2 regions of the Kribbella sp. NPDC051952 genome follow, and region 1 is predicted to be linked to the other one. Evidence: riboswitches for the same ligand, from Rfam matches in the RefSeq annotation. Region 1 holds a riboswitch; the other holds the start of a gene.
What was found. Region 1 has a riboswitch for ZMP and ZTP ahead of AB0L70_RS10235 (5-aminoimidazole-4-carboxamide ribonucleotide transformylase). Riboswitches for the same ligand answer to the same signal wherever they lie in the genome.
Positions count from the first base shown of each region.

Region 1 (10,589 bases):
GAGCGGCCGGCGTCGCTGGCCGAGGTCGAGTTCTACGTCCCGGGGTACATGGGCGGCGCGAAGGTGGCCGAGGTGGTCCGGGACATGCCCGCACTGAAGGTCGTGCAACTGCAGACCGCCGGCTTCGAGAACGTGCTGCCGCATCTGGCCGGCGGCGTCACCTTGTGCAATGCCCGCGGCGTCCACGACGCCTCCACCGCCGAGCTCGCGGTCGGCCTGATCCTGGCGACGTACCGGCGGCTGCCGCGGGCCATTCGCAACCAGGCCGAGCATGTCTGGCCCGCGTCGTACGACGAGGTCGACGACTCGCTCGCGGACCGGACGGTGCTGATCCTCGGGTACGGGTCGATCGGGGAGGCGCTGGAGCGTCGGCTGAACGGGTTCGAGTGCGACGTGATCCGGGTCGCGCGGCGGGCGCGGGACGGCGTGCATGCGATCTCCGAGCTGCCGGAGCTGTTGCCGCGCGCGGATGTCGTCGTACTGCTGACTCCGGCGACCGCGGAGACGCGGGGGATGGTCGACGCGAAGTTCCTGGCGCAGCTGAAGGACGGCGCGCTGCTCGTCAATGTCGCTCGCGGTGTCGTGGTGGATACCGATGCGCTTATCGCCGAGCTGGAGACGCGCCGCATCCGCGCCGCGCTGGACGTGACCGATCCCGAACCGTTGCCCGCCGGACATCCGCTGTGGTCTGCTCCGAACGTGCTGATCAACCCGCACCGGGGTGGCGCCTCGACGGCCTTCCCGCCGCGAGTTGCCCGGCTTGTGCGTGCACAACTGGAGCGTTACGCATCCGGCGAACCACTGATCAACGTCGTGGCGGGCCCGCCACGTTAGGAGGACACCGATGTCCGAGGCCGTACTGCTGATCGGGACCAAGAAGGGTCTGTGGATCGGCCGGAGCGACGCCGCCCGGCAGAACTGGACCCTCGACGGGCCGGAGTTCGAGATGCAGGGCGTGTACGCCGTGGGCATCGACACCCGAGGTGAGCGGCCGCGGATCTTCGCCGGCGGGACCAGTGAGCACTGGGGTCCGGCGGTCTTCCACTCCGACGACCTCGGTGCGACCTGGGCCGAGCCGCCGGAGGGCTCGATCGGGTTCCCGGCCGACGCCGAGGCTTCCCTCGAGCGGGTCTGGCAGATTCAGCCCGGTCCGGTCGGGCAGCCGGGCGTTGTGTACGCCGGGACCCAGCCATCGGCACTGTGGAAGTCGACCGATGGGGGAGTGACGTTCGAACTGGTCCGCGGGCTGTGGGACCACCCGCACCGCAAGGAGTGGGGCGCCGGGTTCGGCGGGCAGGCCGTGCACACGGTCCTGCCGCATCCGTCCGATCCCGATCGGGTCAGCGTCGCGATGTCGACCGGCGGCGTCTACCGGACCGCCGACGGCGGAACGTCGTGGGAGCCGGCGAACCAGGGGATCCAGGCGAAATTCTTCCCCGACCCGTATCCGGAGTTCGGCCAGTGTGTGCACAAGCTCGCCGCGCATCCCGACGTACCGGATCGGATGTTCGCGCAGAACCATCACGGGGTCTACCGGTCCGACGACGGTGGTGCGATCTGGAAGTCGATCGCGGACGGGCTGCCGTCGGACTTCGGGTTCCCGATCGCGGTGCATCCGCACGAGCCGGAGACCGTGTACGTCTTCCCGCTGGTCGCGGACGCGAACCGGATCCCGACCGACGCCAAGTGCCGCGTCTACCGGTCCCGGGACGCGGGGGCCACCTGGGAGCCGTTGTCCAAAGGCCTGCCGGACGTCTCGTACATCCCGGTCCTGCGCGATGCCCTCACCACCGACATGGCCGATCCGGCCGGGGTGTACGTCGGTACTCGCGACGGCTGCGTCTACGCGAGCGCGGACGCCGGTGACACGTGGGTCGAGGTCGTGAGCCACCTGCCCGACGTACTGAGTGTGCGGGCCGCGGTGATCGGGTGATCGCCGTCCGCCTGCCGACCGTGCTGCGGCCGTTCGCGGCTGGAGCCGAGCGGGTGGAGGTCGACGGGGCCACGGTCGGCGAGGTCTTCGCCGCGCTGGATCCGGCCCTGCGCAGGAGGTTGACGGACGAGCAGGGCGCCATCCGCCGGCACGTGAACATCTACCTGGGCGACGACAACATCCGCGATCTGGACGGCCTGGGCACGCAGCTGACCGACGGGGACGAACTCCTGATATTGCCTAGCGTCGCCGGCGGCTGAAAAGACAAGACTGCCGTTTGCCGCGCGATGTGATTAGCGTCTGGCGGCATGACCGACGTACTCCTCCTGACCGGCGCCCCCGGATCAGGCAAGACGACAGTTGCCACCCTCGTCGCAACCGACACGACCCGCCCGACCGTGCACGTGACCACCGACGAGTTCTTCCGGGCCATCCGCACCGGCTTCGTGCCGCCGTACCTGCCGGGTGCCGAGCAGCAGAACGTGGTGGTCGTCGACGCGATCGTGGCGGCGGTCGACGTGTGGGCTCGAGGTGGGTACGACGTGGTCGTCGACGGGATCATCGGGCCGTGGTTCCTTCCGCCGTACCTCAAGGCTGCGGCGGAGGGGGAGTGGACGATGTCGTACGTCGTACTCCGTCCCGACCTCGGGACCACGCTGGACCGGGCCCGGCAACGGGCCGAGACCGAGCTCAAGAACGTCGAAGCAATCACCGGCCTGCACGGCGCGTTCGCGAACCTCGGCGAGCTGGAGCCGCACGCGCTCGACACCACGGACCTCGACGCCGGTCAGACCGCCGCCGAGGTCCGCAAGGCGGTTGCCTCAGGCACCCACCGACTCAGTGCCTGAACAGCCGCACCCCGGTCGTTGACCAGCTGATTCCACGCTCGGCACACGCCGCGGCCACCTCGCCCGACCGGATCGATCCGCCCGGCTCAGCGATATGCGCGACCCCATAACCGGCAGCCACCTCAATGTTGTCGACAAACGGCAACGCGCCGTCCGAAACCATCGACACACCGGACAAGACCGCACCCGAACGACGCGCCCAGGTGGCAGCCTTCTCACCCGCCAGTTGCGTGCAATCCACCCGCGACTGCTGACCGGCCCCGACCCCGACGACCATCCCGTCCTTCACCATCACCACGCTGTTCGACTGGGTGTAGCGGGCAACGATCATCCCCAGCACCAGATCCCGGGCCGCCGCGTCCGGCACCGCCGGATCCAGCAATTCGCGTGTCAGCGGCACGTCGTCCCGCCGCTGCGTCAGCCGCAGCCCGTAGAACTCCCGCACCTCTTCCACCGGCGGCTCGACGGACGCATCCGCCTCCAGCACCAGGAACGTCCCCCGCTTCTTCGCAGCCAGCGTCGCGACCACGCCCTCGTCGTACCCGGGCGCGATGATCCCGTCCGACACCACCTTCTTCAGCACGCCGGCCAACTCCGCGTCGACAGGCTCCGAGACCGTAATGAAATCGCCGTACGACGACTTCGGATCGGCATCCCGCGCCCGCACATAAGCGTCCGCACCAACGGCCGCCCCAGCCGGCGACACATGCTTGTACGACGCAGCCGCCGGCACTCCGAACGCCCTCGATGCCTCCCGCACCAACTGCCACCCCGTCAGCGCGTCAAGCACGTTGATGTACGACGGCGCCCCCGAAACAACCGCGAACGGCGCCTCACCCAGAACCGTCATCGAGGCGGGTTGGTGTGGATTCATCCCATAACGCATTCAGCACCTCCGAAGAATCGGAGGCGCCCAGGCGGACGACGCCTTGTTCTGACCATCCGCTCCCCGGTGGTACTCCACCCTCGCCAGTCGCGGTTGACGGCCAGCTTAGTGCTGACTGATTCCGGCCATGTCGGGCTCCTGTCACCGCGGATTCGTGGCCCTATCGGTCTGGATCGGATACCACAGGGAGCATTCGCATGCACCTGATAGGTGCCAAGAGCAAGGATGGTGTCCCCGGTGGGGTTTCCACGATCGTTACCGATACCGGCACTCGTGGCCAGTTGCGCGCTGGCGTTGACCGGCCTCGCGCCCGCGGCCGCAGCCGGCCCGCCCCCGACCCGGGACGAAGGGCAGGCGCCCGGGCTACGCGGCGCAGCGACGGTGACGTTGCTGACCGGCGAACATGTCACGCTCCGCCCCGGTCCTGACGGCAGGCCGCAGGTCGACGTGCAGGCCCGCGACGGCCGGCCTGCGGTCGGGTACGCCGTACACAACGACCACGGCCGGATCAGCGTGATCCCGCACGACGTCGCGAGCCTGGTTCCCGCCGTCCTCGATCCCTCGCTGTTCGACGTGACCGGGCTGGTCGAGATGGGGTACGACGACGCGCACCGTACGGACCTGCCCGTCATCGTCCGCAACTCCGGCGACCGCACGATGGCGAGCGGTGGATTCACCGCCACACGCACTCTGACCGGCATCGGCGCGACCGCCGGCCGCATCCAGAAGGCTCGTGCCGCGGCCTTCGGGACTGCCCTGACCACGGACCACGCGGCCGGTGCGACCAAGATCTGGCTGGACGCCGCGCTGCACGCGGACCCCGTGACCAAGCCCGCTCCCGCGACCAAGCCGGCCAGTGGTCCCACGACGACCGCCGCACCGCTGGACGGGTATCTGCAACAGGTACAGGCGCCGACAGCGTGGCGGCGCGGCCTCGATGGCCACGGCGTCAAGGTCGCGATCCTCGACTCCGGGATCGACACCGGCCACCCGGCGCTCGAGGGCAAGGTGACGGCGGCCGCGGACTTCACCGGCGAAGGCCCGCAGGACGACCTCGGACATGGCACCCAGCTGGCCTCCCTGGTGGCAGGCAACGGTGCGGGGTCCGACGGCGCTCGCAAGGGGATCGCACCCGGTGCCGAACTGATCTCCGGCAAGATCCTGAACGCGGCCGGCGAGGGCACGGTGTCCGAGCTGATCGCTGCGATGGAATGGGCCGTCGACCAGCACGCGGACCTGGTGAACGTCGGGCTCGGCGCACGCGCTCCGTACCAGGGCGATGACCTGCTCGCCGACGCGGTCGACCGGCTGACGCAGCAGAGCGGGACGCTGTTCGTGGCGGCGGCCGGCGACGACGGGGACATCTACGCCTCGCCGTTCACCGTCGAGACGCCGGGAACGGCTGCCTCCGCTCTGACCGTGGGTGCGCTCAACGACACCGGCGGCCGGGCCCTCTTCACCAGCATGGGACCGACGAACTCGTTCCGGCAGAAGCCGGAGCTGTCCGCGCCGGGCACGAGCATCCTCGCCGCTCGCACCGGCGCCCGCGACGGCGACCTGTACGAGACGGGTTTCGGCACGTCCCGGTCCGCGTCCCTGGTGACCGGAGCGGCCGCCCTGCTGCTCCAGCAGCACCCGGAGCTGACTTGGCAGCAACTGAAGGCGCGATTGAGCAGCAGCGCCGTCGACAGCAACGGCATCTACGCGGGGTGGACCGGCAGCGGCCGGATCAACCTGGACGTCGCGACCTCGCCGGAAGGCCTCGTCCCCGACGTCGGATCGATCGACTACGGACGCGTCAAGCACGACGACGGGACATCGCAGCGACGCACGCTGACGCTGACGAACCCCAGCGCCGAGCCGGTCACGCTCACCTTCGCCGACCGGGAGACGACCATCTGGAACAAGGCGGCGCCGGAGTCCACTGTCGTCGTCACCCCTGCCACCCTGACGGTGCCGGCCGGCGGGACCGCCGACGCCACCGTGACCTTCGACCGGACCGGCCTGAGCGATCTTGTCGGGCCGTGGGTCACGCTCGCGGACAACGACTGGCAGGGTGCGCTCGACGTGATCGACAGCACCGGCAAGCGACGGCTGCGGCTGGCTCTGAACGCGTACGACGAGCCGCCGATGCAGGATCTCTCGGTCCGCGTGCTCGACCGGGCCGGGAAGCCTGTCTCCGGTGGCTACGTGAATGTGTTCAACGCCAGTGACGGCCATTACAACCAGTTGTTCCTGGACGACCAGGGCCGCGGCAAGACCCGGGTCACGCCCGGCGTGTACGGCGCTTACAGCTTCGTACCCACGGGAGACACGACGACGTTCGCCATCGAAGCGAATCTCAACGTGGCCAAGGACACCTCGTTCACGCTGGATGCCCGCAAGGCGGTCCAGGTGAAGGCACCCGTGGTCCAAGGGCAACCGACCACCGTCACCCAGGGTGCGGTCGCCTATATGCGGGGCAAGGGCAAGGACGAGTGGCAGTTCGACCACGTGCCGGTGACCGCTGACGACCTGAGTGCCGGCCGGATCTATGTCACCCCCACGACGGCCCCCTCGACCGGCGTCGCCGAAGCGATCACCCGGTGGCAGTTGGAGCCGACCAGGAAGGCCCACCAGGCCACCCCGGACGTGTACGAGGTCTACCAGAGCGCGAATCGGTTCAGCTCGCCGCTGGTCCAGCCGATCGACGCGAAGGCCGTGCGCGACATGGCGAGGGTCGAGTCGACCTTCGGTAGTACCTGGGGCGACGGCACGCAGGTCGTCGACCGGGGCGTGCTGAGTACCTTCACCCAGGTCGGCTGGTCGACCCGTCGGACGGTCAAGGCCCCCGGACAGATGGTGGAATTGTTGTCCGCCGGTCCGGGAATTACCTGGTGGCAGTGCCACAAAGTGCCCAATACCGGCACAGCAGGCCTCTGCGACGATCCGTACCGCACCTACCAGCGCGGCGAGAAGGTCCGGTCGATGCTCGGCGCCGCGCTGCATCCGCAGCTCAGTGTCGCCAGCATGCAAGGTGGCTGGTTCAACGTGCAGGTCGGTCTCGCGGATGCCAACCACATCGGAGTGGTGGATCAGAATCTGGTTGGTGGACAGCAGTTGGCCCTGTACCGCAACGGTGACTTGATCGATGCGCTGCCAACTGCGACCGGCGCCTTCCAGGTTCCGGCCGGCGCGGCCCGGTGGCGGCTGGAACACAGTTGGTCGACCAAGGCGGTCCCGACCTCCGGGCAGGCCAGGACCACGTGGCAGTTCAGCGCGACCTCGTCCGACGATCCGGGAGCGAGCGGTGTCGAGCCGCAACTGATCCGGCCGTCGTACGATCCGGCCGTTGCGGTCGACGGCAGCACGCGGGCGTGGCGGCCGATGCTGTTCGATCTCGACCTCGGCTACTCCGGCGGTGCGGCTGTACCGGTGAAGTCGGCGAAGCTCCTGCTGTCGTCCGATCACGGCAAGACCTGGACCGCCGCGCCGCTGGTGCGGTCCGCGGGTGGCTACCGGACCGTCGTTGCGCCGTGGATGCTGCTGCCAGGCAAGACCCTGTCCGTCCGGGCCACCGTCACCGACCGGTCCGGCGGTTCGGTGGACCAGACCGTCCTCGACCTGGTGCCGGTGCGCTGAGCAGGTGAATGTGTCGCTCTGTTCCTCCGGGCGCGAACCCGGAGGAATAGAGTGACGCGCATGGTCGATGTGAAGCCTCGTAGCCGGACAGTGACCGATGGGCTCGAAGCCACCGCCAGCCGGGGAATGCTCCGGGCGGTCGGGATGGGCGACGACGACTGGGCCAAACCACAGGTCGGCGTCGCCTCGAGCTGGAACGAGATCACCCCGTGCAACCTGTCGCTCGACCGCCTCGCGAAGGCGGTCAAGGAAGGCGTGCACGCGGCCGGCGGGTACCCGCTCGAGTTCGGCACGATCAGCGTCTCCGACGGCATCTCGATGGGTCACGTCGGCATGCACTACTCGCTGGTCAGCCGCGAGATCATCGCCGACTCGGTCGAGACCGTGATGGAGGCCGAGCGGCTGGACGGCTCGGTCCTGCTGGCCGGCTGCGACAAGTCCCTGCCCGGCATGCTGATGGCCGCGGCGCGGCTCGACCTGGCGTCGGTGTTCCTGTACGCCGGTTCGATCATGCCCGGCAAGCTCGGCGACAAAGACGTCACGATCATCGACGCGTTCGAGGCCGTCGGCGCCTGTGTTCGCGGCCTGATCACCCAGGAGGAGGTCGACGCGGTCGAACGCGCGATCTGCCCGGGTGAAGGCGCTTGCGGCGGCATGTACACGGCCAACACGATGGCCGCGTCCGCCGAGGCGCTCGGTATGTCCCTCCCCGGCTCGGCCGCTCCGCCGGCGGTCGATCGCCGCCGCGACGGGTACGCGCGCAAGTCCGGTGAGGCCGCGGTCGGCCTGCTGCGCAAGGGGATCACGGCCCGCCAGATCCTCACCAAGGAGGCGTTCGAGAACGCCATCGCCGTCGTGATGGCGCTCGGTGGCTCGACCAACGCCGTACTGCATCTGCTCGCGATCGCCCGCGAGGCCGAGGTCGACCTGACCCTCGCCGACTTCAACCGGATCGGCGATCGGGTGCCGCATCTCGGCGACCTCAAGCCGTTCGGCCGGTACGTGATGACGGACGTCGACCGGGTCGGCGGCATCCCGGTGGTCATGCGCGCGCTGCTCGACGCCGGCCTCCTGCACGGCGACTGCCTGACCGTCACCGGCAAGACGATGGCCGAGAACCTCGCCGACATCGCGCCGCCGGACGTCGACGGCACGATCATCCGCGCCCTGGACAAGCCGATCCACGGCACCGGCGGCATCACGATCCTGCACGGCTCGCTCGCACCAGAAGGTGCCGTGGTCAAGAGCGCCGGCTTCGACTCCGACGTCTTCGAAGGTACGGCGCGAGTCTTCGACGGCGAGCGCGACGCCATGGACGCCGTCGCCGATCTGAATCCCAGCGACGTCGTCGTGATCCGGTACGAGGGTCCCAAGGGTGGCCCCGGGATGCGCGAGATGCTCGCGGTCACCGGCGCGATCAAGGGCGCCGGCCTCGGCAAGGACGTCCTGCTCCTCACCGACGGCCGCTTCTCCGGCGGTACGACGGGACTCTGCGTCGGGCACGTCGCCCCCGAGGCGGTCGACGGCGGCCCGATCGCGTTCGTCCGCGACGGCGACCGGATCACGCTCGACGTGAAGAACCGCACCCTCGACCTGCACGTCACTCCGGAGGAGCTCGAGTCCCGCAAGCAGGGCTGGACCCCGAAGGCCCCGGCCATCACCAAGGGCGTGCTCGGCAAGTACACCCGCCTGGTCCGCTCCGCCTCCGAAGGCGCCGTCTGCATCTGAGGTGAACCGGCTGGCTGCTTAGGTACGCGGATGGATGCCGAGCAGCTGGCCGAGGTTCACCGGGCCGCGAGCACAATCACCCGGGCCCAGTTCACCTTCCTGGTACGCCGGTACGGCGTCGACGACCGCTTTCGCGACGGCTGGGGCAACCACAACGCGACGCACAACCTCCGGGTGGCGTGGCAGGCGGCCCGTGGTGCGGCCAGGCTGGTCGAGGCAGGACTGGAGCCGCCGGAGGCCGTGCCCTTCGCCCTGATCGCCGGAATCCACCATGACCACGTCCAAGAGGTCGGCGGTCCGTACGACGGCAGTCCGCACCGCGCGGCCCTGATCGAGGTCGACGAACGGCAGGCGATCCTGCGCCACCAGCTGGAGCGGGCCGGAGCACCCCTGCGCCCGTTGACCTACGACCTGAGTCCGGACCGTGAGCGGTTGAGTGTGATCGCTGCCCAGGACGCGATGCGAGCCTACGAACGCGAACACGGCTACCGGCCGACCGAGTTGTTCACCCAGGCCGGCTACGACACCGTCGACGATCTGATCATGAACACCCAGGTCGTGGGTGCGACGCCGCAGGACGGGATCGGTACCAGGTCGACGGCGGACCGGCCACTGGGTGCCGCGATGAGCGACGCCGACAAATCTGATCTGGCGCTGCAAGGCGGACTGCGTCGTGGGCTCGGGCTCCTGCTCGAACGGAACCGGGCAACCCTCGCCGTGCCCGCCTTCAGCGACGGCACCGAGGTCGAGCTGCCCCGCGAACTGACCGTGCCCTACCTGGAATCCCAGTGCCAGATCTACGCCAACGATCGATTCACGCTCAGCCAGAGCAACGAGCTCTTCCCGCAGCGGGCGTTCACCGTCGAGCAGATGGAGCTGCTGCGGCGCGAGCACACCGCGGGGCGGATGACGTGGACCGAGATGATGGCGCACACCACCGAGCTGGCCCGAGCCGAACCGGTTCCGCCGCGTGGCGCGTCGTCGGCGCTGATCGCCGATCCACGGGAGCTGGTCGGCGATCTCGTCACCGGGCTGCACGGCCAGGCAGCCGGCGTACGCAGCCCCGACGTCGTGCCGGCGGAGCTGCGGACCGCACGCGACCGGGCCGGGATCGATCTGCAGGGCGCCGTCTTGTTGCCGACCGGCGACGGTGCCCGTCCGACGCCGAGGGCGGCTGGATCTAAGACAGTCATCTCACGCAATGAGACATCGTCGGGCCGAACTTGACCGGGTCGTGGTCTGTCGGCGAATAATGCCTACATGCGATCGATTCTCCTCGTACTTGTGCGGCGCGCCGACTGACGCGACCACAGAGTCGAGCGCGCCCCTTCAGCCAACCGGCGGAAGGGGTTTTTTGTTGCCAGGGCGACTATCTGAGATCCAGAAGTGACCTGAAGACGAACACAAGCGAGGATGGATCGGTCGCGACAAAGCCAGACGAAGCCAATCGTGACAGGACTTAGGGAAGGCACTCATGAGTGAGCAGCTGACCGGGGCACAGGCTCTGATCCGCGCACTGGAACATGCCGGAGTCGACACCGTCTTCGGCATCCCGGGTGGCGCGATCCTCCCG
Region 1 is NZ_JBFAXQ010000004.1:191,503-202,091, forward strand. Features, by position in the region: gene AB0L70_RS10215 (2-hydroxyacid dehydrogenase) at 1-834, shown strand, start outside; gene AB0L70_RS10220 (exo-alpha-sialidase) at 845-1,933, shown strand; gene AB0L70_RS10225 (MoaD/ThiS family protein) at 1,930-2,193, shown strand; gene AB0L70_RS10230 (AAA family ATPase) at 2,242-2,781, shown strand; gene AB0L70_RS10235 (5-aminoimidazole-4-carboxamide ribonucleotide transformylase) at 2,771-3,667, opposite strand; ZMP/ZTP riboswitch at 3,686-3,768, opposite strand; gene AB0L70_RS10240 (S8 family serine peptidase) at 3,941-7,288, shown strand; gene ilvD (dihydroxy-acid dehydratase) at 7,349-9,016, shown strand; gene AB0L70_RS10250 (hypothetical protein) at 9,047-10,243, shown strand; gene AB0L70_RS10255 (acetolactate synthase large subunit) at 10,491-10,589, shown strand, end outside.

Region 2 (10,589 bases), on a different contig from region 1:
ACCCAGGACAGGGCGCTCGGTGACGCTCTGCGCCCGTACGCCGACCTCGCCGACGACCCCGGTCTGCACCGGATCGGAGCGGTCGCGGGGTCGGCGGAGGCGCTGTCCCAGGCCCTCCCGGCGAACCAGAATCCGCCGGTCCTGCGCACCCACGACCGCTACGGGAACCGGATCGACGAGGTCGAGTTCCACCCGTCGTGGCACTGGCTGATGGAGCGGGCGGTCGGGTTCGGGCTGCAGGCGGCGCCGTGGACGAGCGACCAGCCGTCGCCGCACCTGACCCGGGCGGCCGGCTTCTACGTCTGGTCGCAGGTCGAGCCGGGCCACGCGTGCCCGATCTCGATGACGTACGCCGCCGTACCCGCGCTCAGGGCGGATGAGCGGTTGGCCAAGGAGTGGATCCCGCAACTCGCGTCCAAGGAGTACGACGTACGACGCCTGCCTGCCGCGGAGAAGACCGGGGTCCTCGCCGGGATGGGGATGACCGAGAAGCAGGGCGGGTCGGATGTCCGGGCGAACCTGACCACGGCCACGCCCACCGGTGGCGACGGTGAATACCAGCTCAACGGTCACAAATGGTTCTGCTCGGCGCCGCAGGTCGACGTCTTCCTCGTACTGGCGCAGGCGCCGGACGGACTGAGTTGCTTCGTCGTGCCGCGGGTGCTTGCTGACGGCAACCGGAACGCGTTCGCACTGCAGCGGTTGAAGGACAAGCTCGGGAATCGTTCCAACGCCTCGAGTGAGGTCGAGTTCCACGGGACCATCGGCTACCGATTGGGTGACGAGGGCGCCGGCGTCCGCACGATCATCGAGATGGTTGCCGCGACGCGATTGGACTGCGTGCTGGGGTCCGCGGCGCTTCAACGTCGTGCGTTGGTCGAGGCGCTTTGGCACACCCGCCACCGCTCCGCGTTCGGTGGATTACTGGCCGACAAGCCGGCCATGCAGAACGTGCTCGCGGACCTCGCCCTGGAGAGCGAGGCGGCCACGGCCCTCGCCATGCGCCTCGCCGCAGCCGTCGACAGCCCGCTCCCCGAGGCCGCGGCCTTCCGCCGCATCGGGCTTCCGTTGGCGAAGTTCTGGGTCTGTAAGCGGACTCCGTTCATGGCTGCCGAGGCGCTCGAGTGTCTGGGTGGGAACGGTTTCGTGGAGGAGTCCGGGATGCCGCTGCTCTTCCGGGAGTCGCCGTTGAACTCCATCTGGGAAGGCTCGGGGAACGTCAACGCATTGGACGTTCTCCGGGCGCTCCGGCGACCGGAGTCGTTGGAGGCCTGGCTGCTCGAGGTTGGCGCGGCGCGTGGTGCCGACGATCGGCTCGACACCGCGGTGAACGACGTACTGCAAGCGCTTGCAGACGTCGAAGGGGCCGAAGCGGGAGCCCGTCGGCTGGCGGCCCGGATGGGCTTGTGCGTGCAGGCATCGCTGCTCGTGCGGCACTCGACACCGGAGGTGGCCGACGCGTTCGTGGCGTCCCGGTTGGCCGGGGATTGGGGCGGTGTCTTCGGCACCCTCCCGCGGACCACACCGTTCCAGACGATCCTCGACCGCACGATAGGGTGAGGCGTCGCGACTGGCGCGCTGAGGTGGAGAACCACCGGGGAGCGAAATCCGTCGGCACCGTGCGCCTGGGTGCCTTCGACCCACTGCAACCGCAGGAGAGACAACGATGACTCAGACCTTCGACGCAGCCGCCGCGTCGGCCGCGTACCGCAACGCGCTCGAGGTGATCGGCGCGGTGGAGCCCACCATCGCCGGCGCGATCAAGGCCGAACTGGCCGACCAGCGGTCCTCGCTGAAGCTGATCGCGAGCGAGAACTACGCCTCCCCCGCCACCCTGCTCACGATGGGCAACTGGCTCTCGGACAAGTACGCCGAGGGCACCATCGGCCACCGCTTCTACGCCGGCTGCCAGAACGTCGACACCGTCGAGCAGACCGCTGCGGATCACGCGCGGGCACTCTTCGACGCGCCGCACGCCTACGTCCAGCCGCACTCCGGCATCGACGCGAACCTGGTCGCCTTCTGGGCGATCCTGGCCCAGCGGATCGAGTCCCCGGCGCTGGCCGAGGCGGGCGCCAAGCACGTCAACGACCTGTCCGACGAGGACTGGACCAAGCTCCGCAAGGCGCTCGGCGACCAGAAGATGCTCGGCATGTCGCTCGATGCCGGCGGTCACCTGACCCACGGCTTCCGGCCGAACATCTCCGGCAAGATGTTCAACCAGCACTCGTACGGCACCGACCCGGAGACCGGGCTGCTCGACTACGACGAGGTCGCCCGGAAGGCGCGCGAGTTCAAGCCACTCATCCTGATCGCGGGCTACTCGGCGTACCCGCGGAAGGTGAACTTCGCCAAGATGCGCGAGATCGCCGACGAGGTCGGCGCGACGCTGATGGTCGACATGGCCCACTTCGCCGGCCTGGTCGCGGGCAAGGTGTTCAGCGGCGACTTCGACCCGGTCCCGCACGCGCACGTCACCACGACCACCACGCACAAGTCGCTCCGCGGCCCGCGCGGCGGCATGGTGCTCTGCCAGCCCGAGTACGCCGATTCCGTCGACCGCGGGTGCCCGATGGTCCTGGGTGGCCCGCTCAGCCAGACGATGGCCGCGAAGGCGGTCGCACTGGCCGAGGCCCGGCAGCCGTCGTTCCAGGAGTACGCGCAGGCGGTCGCGGACAACGCGGTCGTGCTGGCCGAGGGTCTGATGAAGCGCGGCGTGAAGCTCGTGACGGACGGCACCGAGAACCACCTGGTCCTGCTCGACGTCTCGTCGTACGGGATCACCGGCCGGCAGGCCGAGTCCGCTCTGCTCGACGCGGGCATCGTGACGAACCGGAACGCTGTACCGCGCGACCCGAACGGCGCCTGGTACACCTCGGGCGTCCGGATCGGTACGCCGGCGCTGACCACGCGCGGCTTCGGCGCCGACGAGTTCGACCGGGTGGCCGAGCTCATCGTCGACGTGATCTCCTCCACCACGCCGACCACGACGTCCGCCGGTGCTCCGTCGAAGGCGAAGTACGTCCTCGCCGACGGTGTCGCGGACAAGACCCGCGCCGCCTCGGCCGAGTTGCTCGACAAGCACCCGCTGTACCCGGGCCTCGAGCTCAGCTGACCCGAACGACAGCGCCCGCTCCCCCCTCCGGGAGCGGGCGCTGTCGTGTTCACGCGTCCTGCTGGACTCCCATCAGAACCTCCGGCGACGCCTTCTTCGCGCGCCGCGGCATCAGCAGCGCGGCCAGTACGGCGCCGACGACCGCGATGCCCGCTGACACCCACATGGTGGTGTTGAGGCTTGTCAGGAACGCATCGCGTACGTCGTTCAGCAATTCACCCGACCCGGTCTTCGCAGCGACCGCGAGCCCGCCGCCGACACCCTTCTCGACCGCGTCTGCCGCCTGACCGGGCAGCCCGGTCGTGTCCACGTTGTTGCGGTAGACCGAATTGAGCACCGTCCCCAGCACCGCGACGCCGACCGTGCCGCCGACCTGGCGGAACGCCTGCAGCAGACCGGATCCGGTCCCGGCCCGCTCCGGGTCGAGCACCCCGAGCGCCGCGTTCATTGCCTGCGGCATCGAGCAGCCCAGCCCGAATCCGACCACCACGAACCAGATCGCCGTGTACCCGTACCCGGTGTCGAGATCCGTGAAGGCCCCGAGCGCGAACCCGACCGCCATCACCACGAACCCGATCATCACGACCAGCCGCGTCCCTGCCTTCGCCTCCACCGGCTCGGCCAGCTTCGCGCCGAGCGTCATCCCGCCGATGAACGGCAGCAACTTCAGACCGGTGTGCAGCGCGTCGGATCCGTTGATGCCTTGGAAGTACTGCGGCATTGTGAACAGCAACCCGAAGATCGCGAACACCGAGACCGTGAGCAGGACCGCCCCGCCGGTGAAGGTCCTCTCGGCGAACAACCGCAGCTCGATCAACGGCTGCGTGTTGCGCCGCTGCCACACCAGGAAGCCGGCGATCAGTACGACGGCCAGCCCGAGGAACAGCACGGTCTCACCATCGCCCCACGAGGTCTCGCCGGCCTTCGTCACGCCGTACACCAAGGCGGCCAGACCGGCGCTGGACAAGATGATGCCGAGCCAGTCGATGGCGGGCCGCCTGGAGCTCCTGGTTTCGGGGATCAGCAGCGTGACCGCAAGGGCCGCGATCAGGGCGATCGGAACGTTCATGAAGAAGATCCACTGCCAACCGGCGTGGTCGAGCAGCAGGCCGCCGACGATCGGGCCGAGCGGCATACCGATGCTGTTGGCAACGACGAAGAACCCGATCGCCTTCTTCCGGTCCTCCTCGGTGCGGAACAGCACCGTGATCAGCGAGAGCGCCACCGGGACGATCATCGCGGCGCCGATCCCGAGGAAGGCGCGGGCCGCGATCAGGGTCTCGGCCGAGTCGGCCAGCGCACAGGCGAGCGACGCGGCGCCGAACAGGGTCAGCGCGATCGCGATGATCTTGCGCCGGCCGTACCGGTCGCCGAGCAGGCCGGCCGGCAGCAGGAGCGCCGCGAGGACCAGGTTGTAGCTGTTCGCCATCCACTGCAGCTGGCTGGTGGAGGCATCCAGATCGGAGGCCAGCGTCGGCAGCGCGACGTTGAGCACCGTCGTGTCCAGGCCGAGCACGAGCACGGCGAGGCAGAGCGCGATGAGTACGCCGAAGCGGCGGGCGCCGGTCAGCGTCGGCCCGTCGGCATGGGAGGTCGTGGTCATGGATTCAAGTTATCAAAAGTTTGTGATAGTTGCGATATATAAAATTACTGTAAGCTTCAACCATGGCGCCGCAACCCAGCCCGCAGGAGACCAGCCAGTTCGTCGAACGGTTCGCGGGCGTGCTCGCGAACAGCGGCGTACCGACCATGTCGGCCCGGGTGATGGGCGCGATGCTGGTCAGCCCGACCGGCACGATGACCGCCGCCGAGCTGGCCGAGTCCCTGAAGATCAGCCAGCCGGCCGTCTCCGGAGCGGTCCGCCAGCTGCTGCAGGTGTCCTTCATCTCGCGCGAGCGACTGCCCGGCTCGCGCAAGGACCACTACCGGATCCGTGACGACGTCTTCGCCGCGATCCTGGAGCGCCGCAACCAAATGCTCGGCGAATGGGAGTCCACCAGCCGCTCCGGCGCCGAACTCTTCGGCCCCGACACCACCGTCGGCCGGCGCCTCACCGAAGCAGCGGACTTCTTCGCCTTCATCCACGAAGACATGGACCTCATGATCAAAGGCTGGCGCGCCGAGCACCCACGCTGACCGGCGGCCGAGGCAGCCCGGCCTGAACCCGCCGAGCCACCGCCACCGCGGCATCGTCCGCCCAGTGCGGCGCGACGATCTGCGCGCCCACCGGCAGGCCGTCCAGCAGCCCGACCGGCACACTCACCGCGGGATGACCGGTCACGTTGAAGTACCAGCACGGATCGCCGGTGACGATGTTCGGCTCGTGCTGGTCGTAGCCGTGGGCAACATCCAGCGTGGTCGGGGTGACGAGCGCGTCCACCTCGGCGAACAGGTCGGCAAGCGCGGTGTTGTTGTGGTCACGGATCTCGCGAGCCCGGTTCGAAGCCGCCGCCTCCGCGCCTCGACCGGCATCCAGCCCTGACAACACCAACCACGCCTCCTCGGTCGGTAGAAGCTCGAGCGGTACGTCGACCACCGTCACGTCGGCCGCGCTGAGCCGGTCACGCACGACCTGATCGACCGCGGGATTGGCGGGACAAGCCCCCAGCGTCGAGTGATACGCAACGCGCCACGGCCGCTCGGACTCGACCGGCACCGGCCAATGCGGCAGAGCGGCTGGGTCCAGGCGATGCGGACCGCTGGCGATGCTCGTCGCCAGGATCACGTCATCGAGGTCCGCACCGATCAGCCCGATCGTGGTGAGTCCGCCGAGCGGACGACCGCCCGGCCGCGGGACCCGTCCGTAAGTCCCCTTCAAACCAACCACTCCGCAGAACGCCGCGGGAATCCGGAGCGATCCGCCCGAGTCTCCCCCGGTCGCCAGCGGCACGACCCCGGCCGCGACAGCCGCCGCACCACCCGCCGTCGAGCCGCCGGACGAGCGCGTCAGGTCCCACGGATTGCGCGTGTAGTCGGACCCGGTCCAGCCGAAGGTCTGCGACACCGCCCCGGGTCTGGCCCGCGTCGAGCGACCAATCGGTACGGCGCCCGCGGCCACCAACCGAGTCACGATCGGCGCGTGAACAGGCGTCTGCCCCTTGATCAAGAACGGAACGCCGGCAAGCGCACCACCCGGATCCACCCGCTCAGCGGCCGCGCGGGCACCACCAGGATCGAACTCCTCCAGAAAGTGCAGGACCGGGTCGAGGCGGCGAGCAGCGTCCAGCGCCGCTTCAACCACCTCGACCGCAGTCCGCGCACCCGAGTAGACGTCGGCCACGATCGCCGCCGCAGGACCGATAGCCACCGGGTGAGTCTAAATGTCAGCGCGTCAACGCATAGACCGCGATCGCGGCGAAGTCGTCGGCCGGTTCGGAAGCCTGCCAGGACCGTACGTCGTCGACGTACCGCGACCCGTGTCCGGTGAACTCGGCGTACCGATCGACACCATCCGCAGGACACGGCGTCATCCCGTCCAGGTGATCACCCAAACCTTCCTCGAACAGCTCCTCCGAGTTCGGCCCGTTCACGACCGCACCGACCAGTTGCTTACCGGTGATGTTCGCGATCTGGTGATGCGGGCACCGCTCGGCGTTCGTCCCGACGCCGACCATGAACGACACTCCCCAGGCATTCGCGCCGAAATTCCAGGCCAGCTGCTGTTCGCCGAAGTCGTCGTACCGACGGTCTCCCGTCACCTTGCGATACAGCTGCGCGGTCGCCGCGAGCCCGAACGCATGCGGTACGGCGTCGAAGTTGTCGTACTGCGCTCCGGCCCGGAACGGGTCCGCCGACGCACGCTCCAGCCCGATCTCGAGCTGCGCCTTCAGATCGCCCACCAACTGGCGAACCAGCGGCCGGTCCGACCGCGCGGCCTTGATCAGATCCGCGTGAGCCAGTGCGCTCACGTCGTACAGGTTGAGTGTGTCGCCGCCCGCTTCGTGCTCGATGTACTGCGTGGCCCAATAGCCGGCCTGCTTCAGCCAAGCACCCGCCCGCGGATCACCCAGCCGCCGCGCCGCGAGAGCAAGTTCTGTCGCGCCGAGCTCGAGGTCATCCCGCCACGCCGACTCCGGATAGAAGGCGAAGGGCAACGAAGTGACGAGCTGACCGACGTTCTTGGTCTGCGCCTGTGCGTAGATCTGCGCGGCCGTCTCCAGGTGACGACGCGCCTGCGCCCTGTTCGTCTCGACCTGCGCGGCCAATGCGAACGCTGCCGCCGTACGACCGGCCAGGTTCGGACTGATCGGCTTGCCCGGCGCCGCGGCCCGGAAGACCGGGCGGTTGCGCAGGAAGCGTTCGGACGGATCGGTCAGGTGATCGTCGACCTCGGGCAACCGCCACACATCGTGGTCACCGACGAACGTCTCCTCGACGTTCCCCGCACCGGCGCCGACCTGGATGTACAGCGTCTTCGTGCGCGAGTCCCACATCTTGTCCAGCCAGTTCAACCCGTGCCGAGCTTCGTCCAGCACCTTGCGATCCGGCGTCCGCGCATCCCGGGCCGATGCCCACAGCAACGATTCCGAGTACGCCGCGATATGGGTGAACTTCAGGTAGTCGCCGGCGTCGTACCAGCCGCCCTCGACATCCACCGGACCACCGATCCGGCGGAGCTCACCAACGGTCTGATCGCTGTCCGGATCGACGAACGTCGGCGTCTCGTACACGTACGCCGCCCGGTCCGTGAGGTGCGCCGGCTTGCGCCCGAGCGACCCGGGTACGACGTTCTTCCCGTCCCGCTGCTCGGTGAAGAACGTGACCGCCTTGTCCTTCGCACCGGTCGCCAGCGCGGCACCGTTGGCCCGCACGACGAAGCTCGACGCGGACGCGACCCCAGGCACCTCGAGCCGGTAGTTCCCCGGCACCTTCAGCGCGGACAGATCCAGCTGATAGACGTGCTGGTACGTCGCATTCCACTCCCCCGCGTCACCGCCGACCCGCCCGGTCAGCACCCGGCGCCCGTGCCCGTCGACCACTTGATAGCGAGCCCCCGCCGCGGCCGCCCGCGTCATCACGTACGCCGCTTTGCCGTCGAAAGCGCCGTACCCCAACTGGTTCACCCGGACCACACCATCGGCCGCGGCAGCTGCTACCGGGACGCTGCTGCTCATCGGTCCCACCACCAGACCCGCCGCCACCACCATCGATCCGACCCGACGCAAGGACCTCACGATTGCCGCCTCCCACCAATCGTTAGGAAACTTTCCTATTGCTTGGACGGAAGGTAGCGCACGCGATCCCCCGGAGTACAGAGTTCAGCTGCGCAGGCGCGAGGCCGACCACACCATCAGCCCGGCGAACGCGGTCCCGAGCAGGGCACAGGAGACCGCCACATCGGCCAGCGAGATCAGCGCACCGAAACCCGTCATCGCCAACGGCATCAGGCCGTCGTCGGAGAGGCTGACGATGCTCGAGGTACGGCCCAGGTACGCCGGCTCGATGGTCTGCTGGAACGCGCCGGACAGGTACGCCGACGCGAGGCCGGCGGTGAACCCGATCATCCCCATCGCAACGAGCACCAACGGCCGCGGCACGAACCCGATCATCACGCAGCCGGCCGCCTGGGGAATGAGCGCGAGCAGACCGGCCCGCGCGGGCCGTTGCGGCTTCCAGCGCATCGCGATCAGCGCGCCCGCCGCGGCGCAAATCCCGGAGCAGGCCTGGAACAGACCGAGCGACGCCGATCCCCACCCATCCAGCTGAGTGCGCTGGACCAGGCCCACGGCCAGCACCGGCCCGACGCAGAGGTTCAGTCCGAAGAACGCGATCACCAGCGTCCGGGCGACCTGGTCGCGACGCAGGTACTTGAAACCCTCGGACAGGTCGCGGCGGATCGAGTGTCCGCTGGGCGCGGGCCGCGGAAACCGGGGCCGGACCACGAACGCCAGCGCAAGCGCGATCACCCCGAACGAGACCGCATCCACGACCATCACAGTCATCAGTCCGCCGTGTGCCACGAGCAGACCGCCAAGCGGCGCACCCACGAACACGGCCAGCCGGTTGGCCAGCTGTCGTCCCGCCGCCAGCGGAACGAGGTCGTCGGAGCGCACCATCCGTCGCGGCAGCGTGCCCGACGCCGGGTTGTAGAGCGCATCCACAGCGCCGAAGAGAACCGCCACCGTCAGCAGCAGCGGCAACGAGACGCCGGCGGAAGCCACGACGACCGCGGCAGCGACGAGTACGGCGATCCGCCCGAGGTTGGCCGCGATCATCGTGCGGCGGGCATCGAGGCGGTCGGCCAGCGCACCGCCGAACAGCAGGAACAACGCCCGCGGCAGTGCACCGATACCCATCACCAGACCGGCGGCAGCCGGTGAGGCGACCTGCGCCGCACTCCAGGCCAGGCCGATGTACCAGGCGACGTCACCGGCCTCCGACACCGCGCCGGACAGGATCCAGGCATGCACTCGCCGATCCCGGCGCAGCGGTGGGAGGGTGCCCGTCTCGGGGGCAGCGGTGCTCATGGCCTGGCCGGAACACCGTGCGAGAACACGTACACCGGCACGGCGGACGGCTCGTCCGAGGGACTCTCGTAGTACTCCTGGATCAGATCCGTGATCCGGGTGGACAACTCGGTCAGCCGCTCCGGCGTCAGGGTCAGCCAGCTCTCGGTGGCGAACGCGGCCCGGACCCACTCGTCGCCGTACTCGCTGCGCCGCTCGAACCACTGCCGGACCTTGTCCGCGTGGTGAGTGAGATTCCTCTCCTCGGCCACGGTTGCGATCAGCTCGGCGGCCGGTTCACCACCCGCGTCGGCGACCGACCAGGAGTACGACGACCGGGTGCTGCGCCACCAGCGCTCGCGGCGGTTCTTGGCCAGCTCCGGCGCCTCCTCGATCACTCCGGCGGTCGCCAGCACCTTCAGGTGGTGGCTGATGTTGCCGACCAGTTCGCCGGTCCGCTCGGCCAGTTGTGAGGCGGTGGCGGGCCCGTCCACGCCGATCAGGTCGATCAGTCGGCGGCGCAGCGGATGGTGGATCGCGGCGATCACCGACGGGTCGGCCGGGCGCCTGTTCCGGGGGCTCATGCGGTCACCCTAGATTCCACAAGAGCTCTTGCACAAGAGCTCTTGTGAATCAGATTTCACGCTCGCGGCAATCCACACCCGACTGGTAGAGATAGCCACATCGTGAGATCTGGTCTCAAGATGCAGGATTGACAGTTGCAATGTACGGCTCTGGGACTGACGCTTGTGAGCATGCTCGCTGCCCGCTCCACTCACCTCGTAGGTCGGATTCATGTCGACCTCGGGCGGATGCGCAGCGCCATCTGTTGTCCTTCGATGTTCTGACAGCGACCCCGCCGGGCCCGACGACGGCCCCTGATCACCCCCGATCACCGCTGGGTGCGCACCGCGCGGAACGCATCGAACCGACGACGCTTCGATCCTGCCGCCAGCGGACGCACCTGTCACGAGGACTAGGACACCCCTCCGGATGACTGGCGTCACCTCTGCTCCTGCCTCCCGCAA
Region 2 is NZ_JBFAXQ010000034.1:4,483-15,071, forward strand. Features, by position in the region: gene AB0L70_RS37140 (acyl-CoA dehydrogenase family protein) at 1-1,560, shown strand, start outside; ZMP/ZTP riboswitch at 1,557-1,638, shown strand; gene AB0L70_RS37145 (glycine hydroxymethyltransferase) at 1,667-3,115, shown strand; gene AB0L70_RS37150 (DHA2 family efflux MFS transporter permease subunit) at 3,165-4,718, opposite strand; gene AB0L70_RS37155 (MarR family transcriptional regulator) at 4,781-5,251, shown strand; gene AB0L70_RS37160 (amidase) at 5,220-6,422, opposite strand; gene AB0L70_RS37165 (glycoside hydrolase family 9 protein) at 6,439-8,229, opposite strand; gene AB0L70_RS37170 (MFS transporter) at 8,374-9,582, opposite strand; gene AB0L70_RS37175 (helix-turn-helix domain-containing protein) at 9,579-10,145, opposite strand; gene AB0L70_RS37180 (nitrite/sulfite reductase) at 10,555-10,589, shown strand, end outside.
Region 2: it holds a riboswitch for ZMP and ZTP, as region 1 does, so the genes downstream of both, AB0L70_RS37145 (glycine hydroxymethyltransferase) here and AB0L70_RS10235 (5-aminoimidazole-4-carboxamide ribonucleotide transformylase) in region 1, are expected to answer to the same signal.